DNA from 3 places in the Micromonospora sp. LHW51205 genome. Region 3 is predicted to be linked to each of the others. Evidence: riboswitches for the same ligand, from Rfam matches in the RefSeq annotation. Region 3 holds a riboswitch; each other region holds the start of a gene.
What was found. A riboswitch is a leader RNA that binds a small molecule or an ion and turns the genes downstream of it on or off. The one in region 3 is predicted to bind cobalamin.
Positions count from the first base shown of each region.

Region 1: it holds a riboswitch for cobalamin, as region 3 does, so the genes downstream of both, DQE82_RS14190 (acyl-CoA thioesterase) here and metE (5-methyltetrahydropteroyltriglutamate--homocysteine S-methyltransferase) in region 3, are expected to answer to the same signal.
Region 2: it holds a riboswitch for cobalamin, as region 3 does, so the genes downstream of both, DQE82_RS14205 (ribonucleoside-diphosphate reductase subunit alpha) here and metE (5-methyltetrahydropteroyltriglutamate--homocysteine S-methyltransferase) in region 3, are expected to answer to the same signal.

Region 1 covers NZ_QMEZ01000003.1:405,964-408,218, forward strand. Annotated here, with positions in the region: gene DQE82_RS14185 (copper resistance CopC family protein) at 20-622, shown strand; cobalamin riboswitch at 818-1,019, shown strand; gene DQE82_RS14190 (acyl-CoA thioesterase) at 1,150-1,662, shown strand; gene DQE82_RS14195 (LysE family translocator) at 1,666-2,255, shown strand, end outside.
Region 2 covers NZ_QMEZ01000003.1:408,470-410,724, forward strand. Annotated here, with positions in the region: gene DQE82_RS14200 (PrsW family glutamic-type intramembrane protease) at 1-649, opposite strand, end outside; cobalamin riboswitch at 770-986, shown strand; gene DQE82_RS14205 (ribonucleoside-diphosphate reductase subunit alpha) at 1,099-2,255, shown strand, end outside.
Region 3 covers NZ_QMEZ01000003.1:809,520-811,774, forward strand. Annotated here, with positions in the region: gene metE (5-methyltetrahydropteroyltriglutamate--homocysteine S-methyltransferase) at 1-1,264, opposite strand, end outside; cobalamin riboswitch at 1,380-1,599, opposite strand; gene DQE82_RS15720 (beta-1,3-glucanase family protein) at 1,712-2,255, opposite strand, start outside.

The DNA.
Region 1 (2,255 bases), 400 kb from region 3:
ACGACCAGGAAGGCGCGTCATGCGTACCCGTACCGTCTCCGCACTCCTCGCCGCGCTGTTCACCACGGCGCTGCTGCTGGTCCCGGCCACGCCCGCGGCGGCGCACAACTCGCTGCAGGAGGCCACGCCGGCCCGCGACGCCCGGCTCACCACCGCGCCGACGCAGGTGACGCTGCGGTTCCTGCAGCGACTCAACCCGGCCTTCACCACCATCACGCTGCGCGACTCCACCGACCGTCAGGTGCCCGCGAGCGCGCCCGCCGTGGACGGCGCGACGGGCACGGTGACGATCGAGGAGCCGCTGGCCAACGGCACCTACACCGTCGCCTACCGCGTGGTCTCGCGCGACGGCCACCCGGTCCAGGGCTCGTACCGCTTCACCGTCGCCGACCCGGCCGCTCCCCCGGCGGCCACCCCGTCACCGGCCACTCCCTCGCCGGCCGCCTCCGCGGACGTCTCGGCGGGCGCTGCGGCAGGCGCGGACGCCTCTCCGGCGAGCGCCGACGCTTCGGCCGACGCCGACGAAGGTCTGCCGGTGGGCCTGCTGGTCGGCGGAGCGGTCGCCGCGGTGGCGGCAGCCGGCGTGACCGCGCTACTGCTTCGACGCCGCCGCGCCTCCTGACCCGTCGCCCGCTGACGCGGGTCCGCCCGGCTTCCTGATGAGCGGGAGAGACGTCCCGCCATGCGGACGGCGCATGCGGGGCGGCACCGGGTGTGCCGGAGCCTGCGCGCCTGTGGGACGGCCGGGGGCAGTGCGCCGAAGGGCGGAACGCGGGTCGCGGCGAGGGCGGGTCGGGGCTGGGTTAGGCTGCCGGGAGCGCTGGTTCACCCGGTCGGCGACGGCCGGGTGTCGTAAGAGGGAACCCGGTGGAAGTCCGGGACTGCCCCGCAGCGGTGAGTGGGAACGACAGCCGTCAACAGCACTGGGCCACCGGCCTGGGAAGCGACGGCCGGTAGGCGACCGGCGACCCCGGTCGGGCCCGCGAGTCCGAAGACCTGCCCGCGTCGCGCGTACCACCGGTGCGCGCTGCCGTCGACCTCGCGGGTGGGTCGGGCGGGTGACACGCCGGGCGGGAGCCGTCGGCGTGCCTCGACGTGCAACTCCCCCGTCCGGTCGGCGGTCCGCTTCTGCGAGGACGGAACCGCACCGTGACCGATGCCATCACCCTCACCGGCCGACCACCGTCGGCGTCGCACCTGACCCTGTCGCAGATCATGGACCAGCACCACACCAACCTGATGGGCACGGTGCACGGCGGCCGGATCCTCAACCTGATCGACTCGGTCGCCGGGGTGGTCGCCGCCCGCCACTCCGACGGACCGGCCGTCACCGCCGCCATCGACGAGACGGCCTTCCTGCGCGCTGTCCGCGTCGGTGACGTGGTGCACGTGGACGCCCGGATCACCTGGGCCGGCCGCAGCTCGATGGAGGTGGCCGTGAAGGTCAGCGCGGACCGCTGGGACCGCGCGGTGCCGCCGGTGGACGTGGCGACCGCGCACCTGGTGATGGTGGCCGTGGACGACGAGGGCCAGCCCCGGCCGGTGCCGCCGCTGCTGCCCGGCACCGACGGTGACCGGCGGCGCTACCGGGAGGCGCAGATCCGGCGCGAACACCGGCTGGCGCTGCGCCGGGCGCTGCTCGACGGCGCCGAGGAGGGCTGAGGCGTGCTCGGACTGTCGGCGGCCACGCTCGCGGGATACCTGGCCGCGATCGTGGTGCTCATGCTCACCCCCGGGCCGGACATGATGTTCGTGCTCGCCAACGCCACCCGGTACGGCGCGCGGGCCGGGGCGGTGGCGGCGCTCGGGGTCGCGGCCGGGGAGGCGGTGCACGTCGCCGCCGTGGTGGCCGGACTCGCCACCGTGATCGCCGCGTCCCCGGTGCTGTTCACCGCGATCCGGTGGGCCGGTGCGGCGTACCTGATCGTGCTGGGCCTGCGGGCGCTGCGCGGCACGGGCCGGCCCGGCGTCGCGGCGGACGGGGCGGACGGCGGCGGCGCCGGGCGGGCGTTCCGGCGCGGGCTGCTCACGAACCTGCTCAACCCGAAGATGATCCTGTTCAGCGTGGCGTTCCTGCCGCAGTTCGTCCGGCCCGACGCGGGCCCGGTGGCGGCACAGCTGGTGCTGCTCGGCGCGCTGTTCGTCGCGGTGCAGCTCACCGTGGACCTGGCTCTCGGCTTGGGCGCCGGGCGGTTCGCCCGCCGCTGGGGCGACAGCCGCTGGTCGCGGCGGGTCGACCGGCTCTGCGCTGTCGC
Region 2 (2,255 bases), 400 kb from region 3:
GCGTGACGGCGGCGGCGAAGGTGAGCAGGAACGCCGCCAGTCTCCGGCCGCCGGGCGCGGCGGCGAACGTGAACAACGCGGCGGCGGTCAGCCCGGTCCAGGCCAGGTGCGCGGCGGGCGCGGTGAGACCGCGAACCAGCAGCGTCCGCTCGACGGCGCCGAGGTTGCCCTCCGACCCGACGAACGCGGCGAACGCGTACCCCATGGTCTCCAGTGCGGCGAACCCGGCGCCGGAGGCCACGCCGATCACCAGGCCCTGCGCCGGTGACCGGTGCCGCCGCCACAGCAGCAGGATGCCGGCCGGCACGATCAGCTTCGCGGTCTCCTCGGCCAGGCCGACGAGCGCCATCGGCAGGACGCCGAGGCGGTGCAGCGTGCCGTACTCCAGCCAGCCGGCGGCGACCACGCCGACCACGCCGCCGAGGAGCGCGGCGACGCCGACGACGGAGCCGGGGACCGGGCGGCGGGCCGGCCGCCCCTGGGCGAAGGCCAGGAACGTGGCGGGCGCGACGCACGCGCCGAGCACGATCAGCGCTGGTACGAACGTGACGGTGCCGGTGCCGGACAGTGTCTCCAGCACCAGCAGGTGAAGCCCGACGCCGACGAGCAGGACCGCCACCCACGCCCAGCGGCGTCCGGTATTCCCCATACGCCGAGTATCGCGCCCGGCGGCGAGCGCCGGCATCGGGGGTAGGCACTGTGGACAGTGAGATCCATGCGACACGCCCGACACGACATCTGGTGTTGCCCAACCGCCCCCACCGCCATATATGGTGGTGCCGCAGCTGGTTCGGCCGAGCCCTCCGGGGCGGGGCCGAGGCAAGAGGGAACCCGGTGGAAATCCGGGACTGCCCCGCAGCGGTGAGTGGGAACGACAGCCGTCAACAGCACTGGGCCACCGGCCTGGGAAGCGACGGCCGGTAGGCGACCGGCGACCCCGGTCGGGCCCGCGAGTCCGAAGACCTGCCAGCGCGCCGTGCGCCTCCGCGTACGGCGGCCGGAGGTCGCGCGGGACGACCGACGCCAGCAGCCGGGCCGGCCGCGCCGTGCCCGTTGGCGTCTCCCGCCGTCTCCAGACGGTGACAGCGAGGAGAGGTCATGACTGTCGTGCAGGAAAGCCCGCCAGCCACCGGCGGCGGGTCCGAGGCCCGCCGGCCGGCGATGCGGGTACGCAAACGGGACGGCGACACCGAGCCGGTGGACGTCGGCAAGATCGTCCGGGCGGTCGAACGCTGGGTCGCCGACCTGGACGAGGTGGACCCGCTGCGGGTGGCCACCAAGACGATCAGCGGGCTCTACGACGGGGCGACCACCGCCGAGCTGGACCGGCTGTCGATCCAGACCGCGGCGGAGCTGATCGGCGAGGAGCCGCAGTACTCGAAGCTGGCGGCAAGGCTGCTGGCCGCGTACGTGGACAAGGAGGTCCGCGGTCAGGGCGTGGCGAGCTTCAGCCAGTCGATCGCGTACGCGCACGGGCTGGGGCTGATCGGCGACGAGACGGCCGCGTTCGTCGCCCGGCACGCGCGCAAGCTCGACGACGCCGTGGACCCGGACGGCGACAGGCGGTTCGAGTACTTCGGACTGCGCACTGTCGCGGACCGCTACCTGCTGCGGCACCCGCAGTCGCGGCTGGTGGTGGAGACGCCGCAGTACTGGCTGCTGCGGGTGGCCTGCGGACTGTCCCGCACCCCGGGCGAGGCGGTCGGCTTCTACCGGCTGATGTCCAGCCTGGCCTATCTGCCCAGCTCCCCCACGCTGTTCAACTCCGGCACCCGGCACACCCAGATGTCGTCGTGCTTCCTGGTCGACTCGCCGCGCGACGAGCTGGACTCGATCTACGAGCGCTACCACCAGGTGGCGAAGCTGTCGAAGTTCTCCGGCGGCATCGGCATCGCCTGGTCGCGGGTGCGCGGCCGGGGCGCGCTGATCCGGGGCACGAACGGCCGGTCCAACGGCATCGTGCCGTTCCTCAAGACGCTCGACGCCGGGGTGGCCGCGGTCAACCAGGGTGGCCGGCGCAAGGGCGCGGCCTGCGTCTACCTGGAGCCGTGGCACCCGGACGTGGAGGAGTTCCTGGAGCTGCGGGACAACACCGGCGAGGAGTCCCGGCGTACGCACAACCTCAACCTGGCCAACTGGATCCCGGACGAGTTCATGCGCCGGGTCGAGGCCGACGGCGAGTGGTCGCTCGTCGATCCGTCGGACGCCCCGGAGCTGCCCGACCTGTACGGGGAGGCGTTCGACGCCGCGTACCG
Region 3 (2,255 bases):
GGGGCGGCAGGTTCAGCCGGGCCTGCTGTGCCGCCGCACGCTCCGGGTACGCGCCGCGCTGCCGATCCGTGGCGCGCAGCGCGGCGAGCCGACCGCGTACGGTGTCGTCGCGCCAGGCGGCAGGGGTGGGCGGCAGCGGCTCGGGCAGGGACGTGGTGCCGTTGCGCAGCGCGCGGCCGAGCCGGACGACCTCATCGACCTTCTGCCGGGCGAAGGCGAGCCGCTGACGCAGCGCCGGGTCGAGAGCGGTCTCGGCGGACAGGTCCTCCGGCACGTGCAGCAGCGAGCACGAGGTGGACACGGCGACGTGGTCGGCGAGGGCGGTGACGGCGGCACCGGCCGCCACGGCGGCCCGCAGGTCGGTACGCCAGACGTTGCGGCCGTCGACGAGGCCGGCCACGATCGTCTTGCCGCGCAGTGGTCCCGCACCGGCCAGCCGCCGCAGGTTGCCGGGCCCGGCCACCAGATCCACGCCGACCGCTTCGACCGGCGTGTCGAGCAGGGCGGGCAGCGCGTCACCGAGCTCGCCGAAATAGGTGGCGACGAAGATCGCCGGCCGCTGTTCCACCGCGCCGAGCCGGGTGTACGCCTCCCGCAGCGCGTCGATCTCGGCGGCGCTCCGGTCGGCGACGTAGGCGGGTTCGTCCAGCTGCACCCATCGCACGCCCGCCGCGGCAAGGGATCGCAGGATGCCGGCGTACACGTCGACCAGGTCGGTCAGCCGGTCGAACGGTTCGCCGCGGGCCTCGGTGGGCTTGGCCAGCAGCAGGAATGTCGCCGGCCCGACCAGCACCGGCCGGCTGTCGATTCCCAGCTCGCGGGCCTCGCGGTACTCGCGCAGCGCCTTGTCGGGATTCGGCGCGAAGGTGGTGTCGGAGCCGATCTCGGGAACCAGATAGTGGTAGTTGGTGTCGAACCACTTCGTCAGTTCGAGCGCCGGCTCGGCATCGACGCCCCGGGCCATGGCGAAATAGGTGCCGAGGTCGCCGAGGCCGAGACGGGCGAACCGGCGCGGGATCGCGCCGACGGCGACGGCCGTGTCCAGCACGTGGTCGTAGTAGGAGAACGTGTTGGACGGGATCGCGTCCAGGCGCGCGTCGCGCAGCGTCCGCCACACCTTCGCCCGTAGCGCGGCAGAGGTCGCCGCCAACTCCTCGGCGTCGATCCGGCCCGCCCAGTAGGCCTCGACGGCCCTCTTGAGTTGCCGGTTGCCCCCGATACGTGGATAGCCCAGCACGGTGCTCTGACCGAATGCGGTACTCATGGAGATCCCTTCCCTCGAAGCACACGAGGCCGATCGAGGCGGGGAGGGAAGGGGCACAGACGGCGTACCGGCTTCCGCACCGGCCGTCCCGAGCGACCGTCGGCGGCGCACACCGGACGGTGCGCGCGGTGCGGGCAGGTCTTCGGACTCGCGGGCGCGACCGGATCCACCCGGTCACCTACTGGCCGTCGCTTCCCAGACCTCACGGTCCAGTGCTTCGATGACGGCTGTCGTTCCCACTCACCGCTGCGGGGCAGTCCCGGACTCACACCGGGTTCCCTCTTACGACGCCACACCCTTCACGGGCACGGCGAACCAGCACCGTTGTCCATCGTATGGGGCGGTGAGCCGACGTGGTCGGCGCGTCCGTCCTGCGGGACGGCGAGCCGTCGCGGCGGGTGGCGGGAGCGACTCGCGGTCGGCCCCCGCCCCCCGTCGCAGGGCCGGTCAGCCCTTGCGCCACTTCTGGCCGGCCGTGCCCGTGCAGTCCCAGAGCTGGAGCCTCGCGCCGTCGTTGCCGTTCCGGTCCTTGATGTCGACGCACTTGTCGGCCTGAAGGTTGACCAGGTCCCCGGCCGAGTTCAGGGTGAACTGCTGGGCGCCGGTGCCGTTGCAGGTGTAGAGCTGCACCACCGCCCCGTTGGCGGTGGACCCGGCGTCGACGTCCATGCACTTGTTGTTCTGGCTCTTCAGCGCCGTGCCGCTGAACGTCCACTTCTGCGCGTTGGTGTTGTTGCAGTTCCACATCTGCAGCGGCGCGCGGTCGACGAAGTTGGAGCTCGGCACGTCGATGCACTTGTTGTTCCAGTTGCTGACCACGGGCACCCCGGTGGCCGGGTTGCCGCCCCCACCGCCGGTGAACGGGCTGAGGATCAGTCCGGCCGAACGGGGGTCGCCGTCGTGCACCAGTGACTCGAATCCGCCGACGTCGTCGAAGGCGAACGCGTACGCCCGGCCGTCGGTCATGTTGGCGTGGATCAGGCGGGCGTAC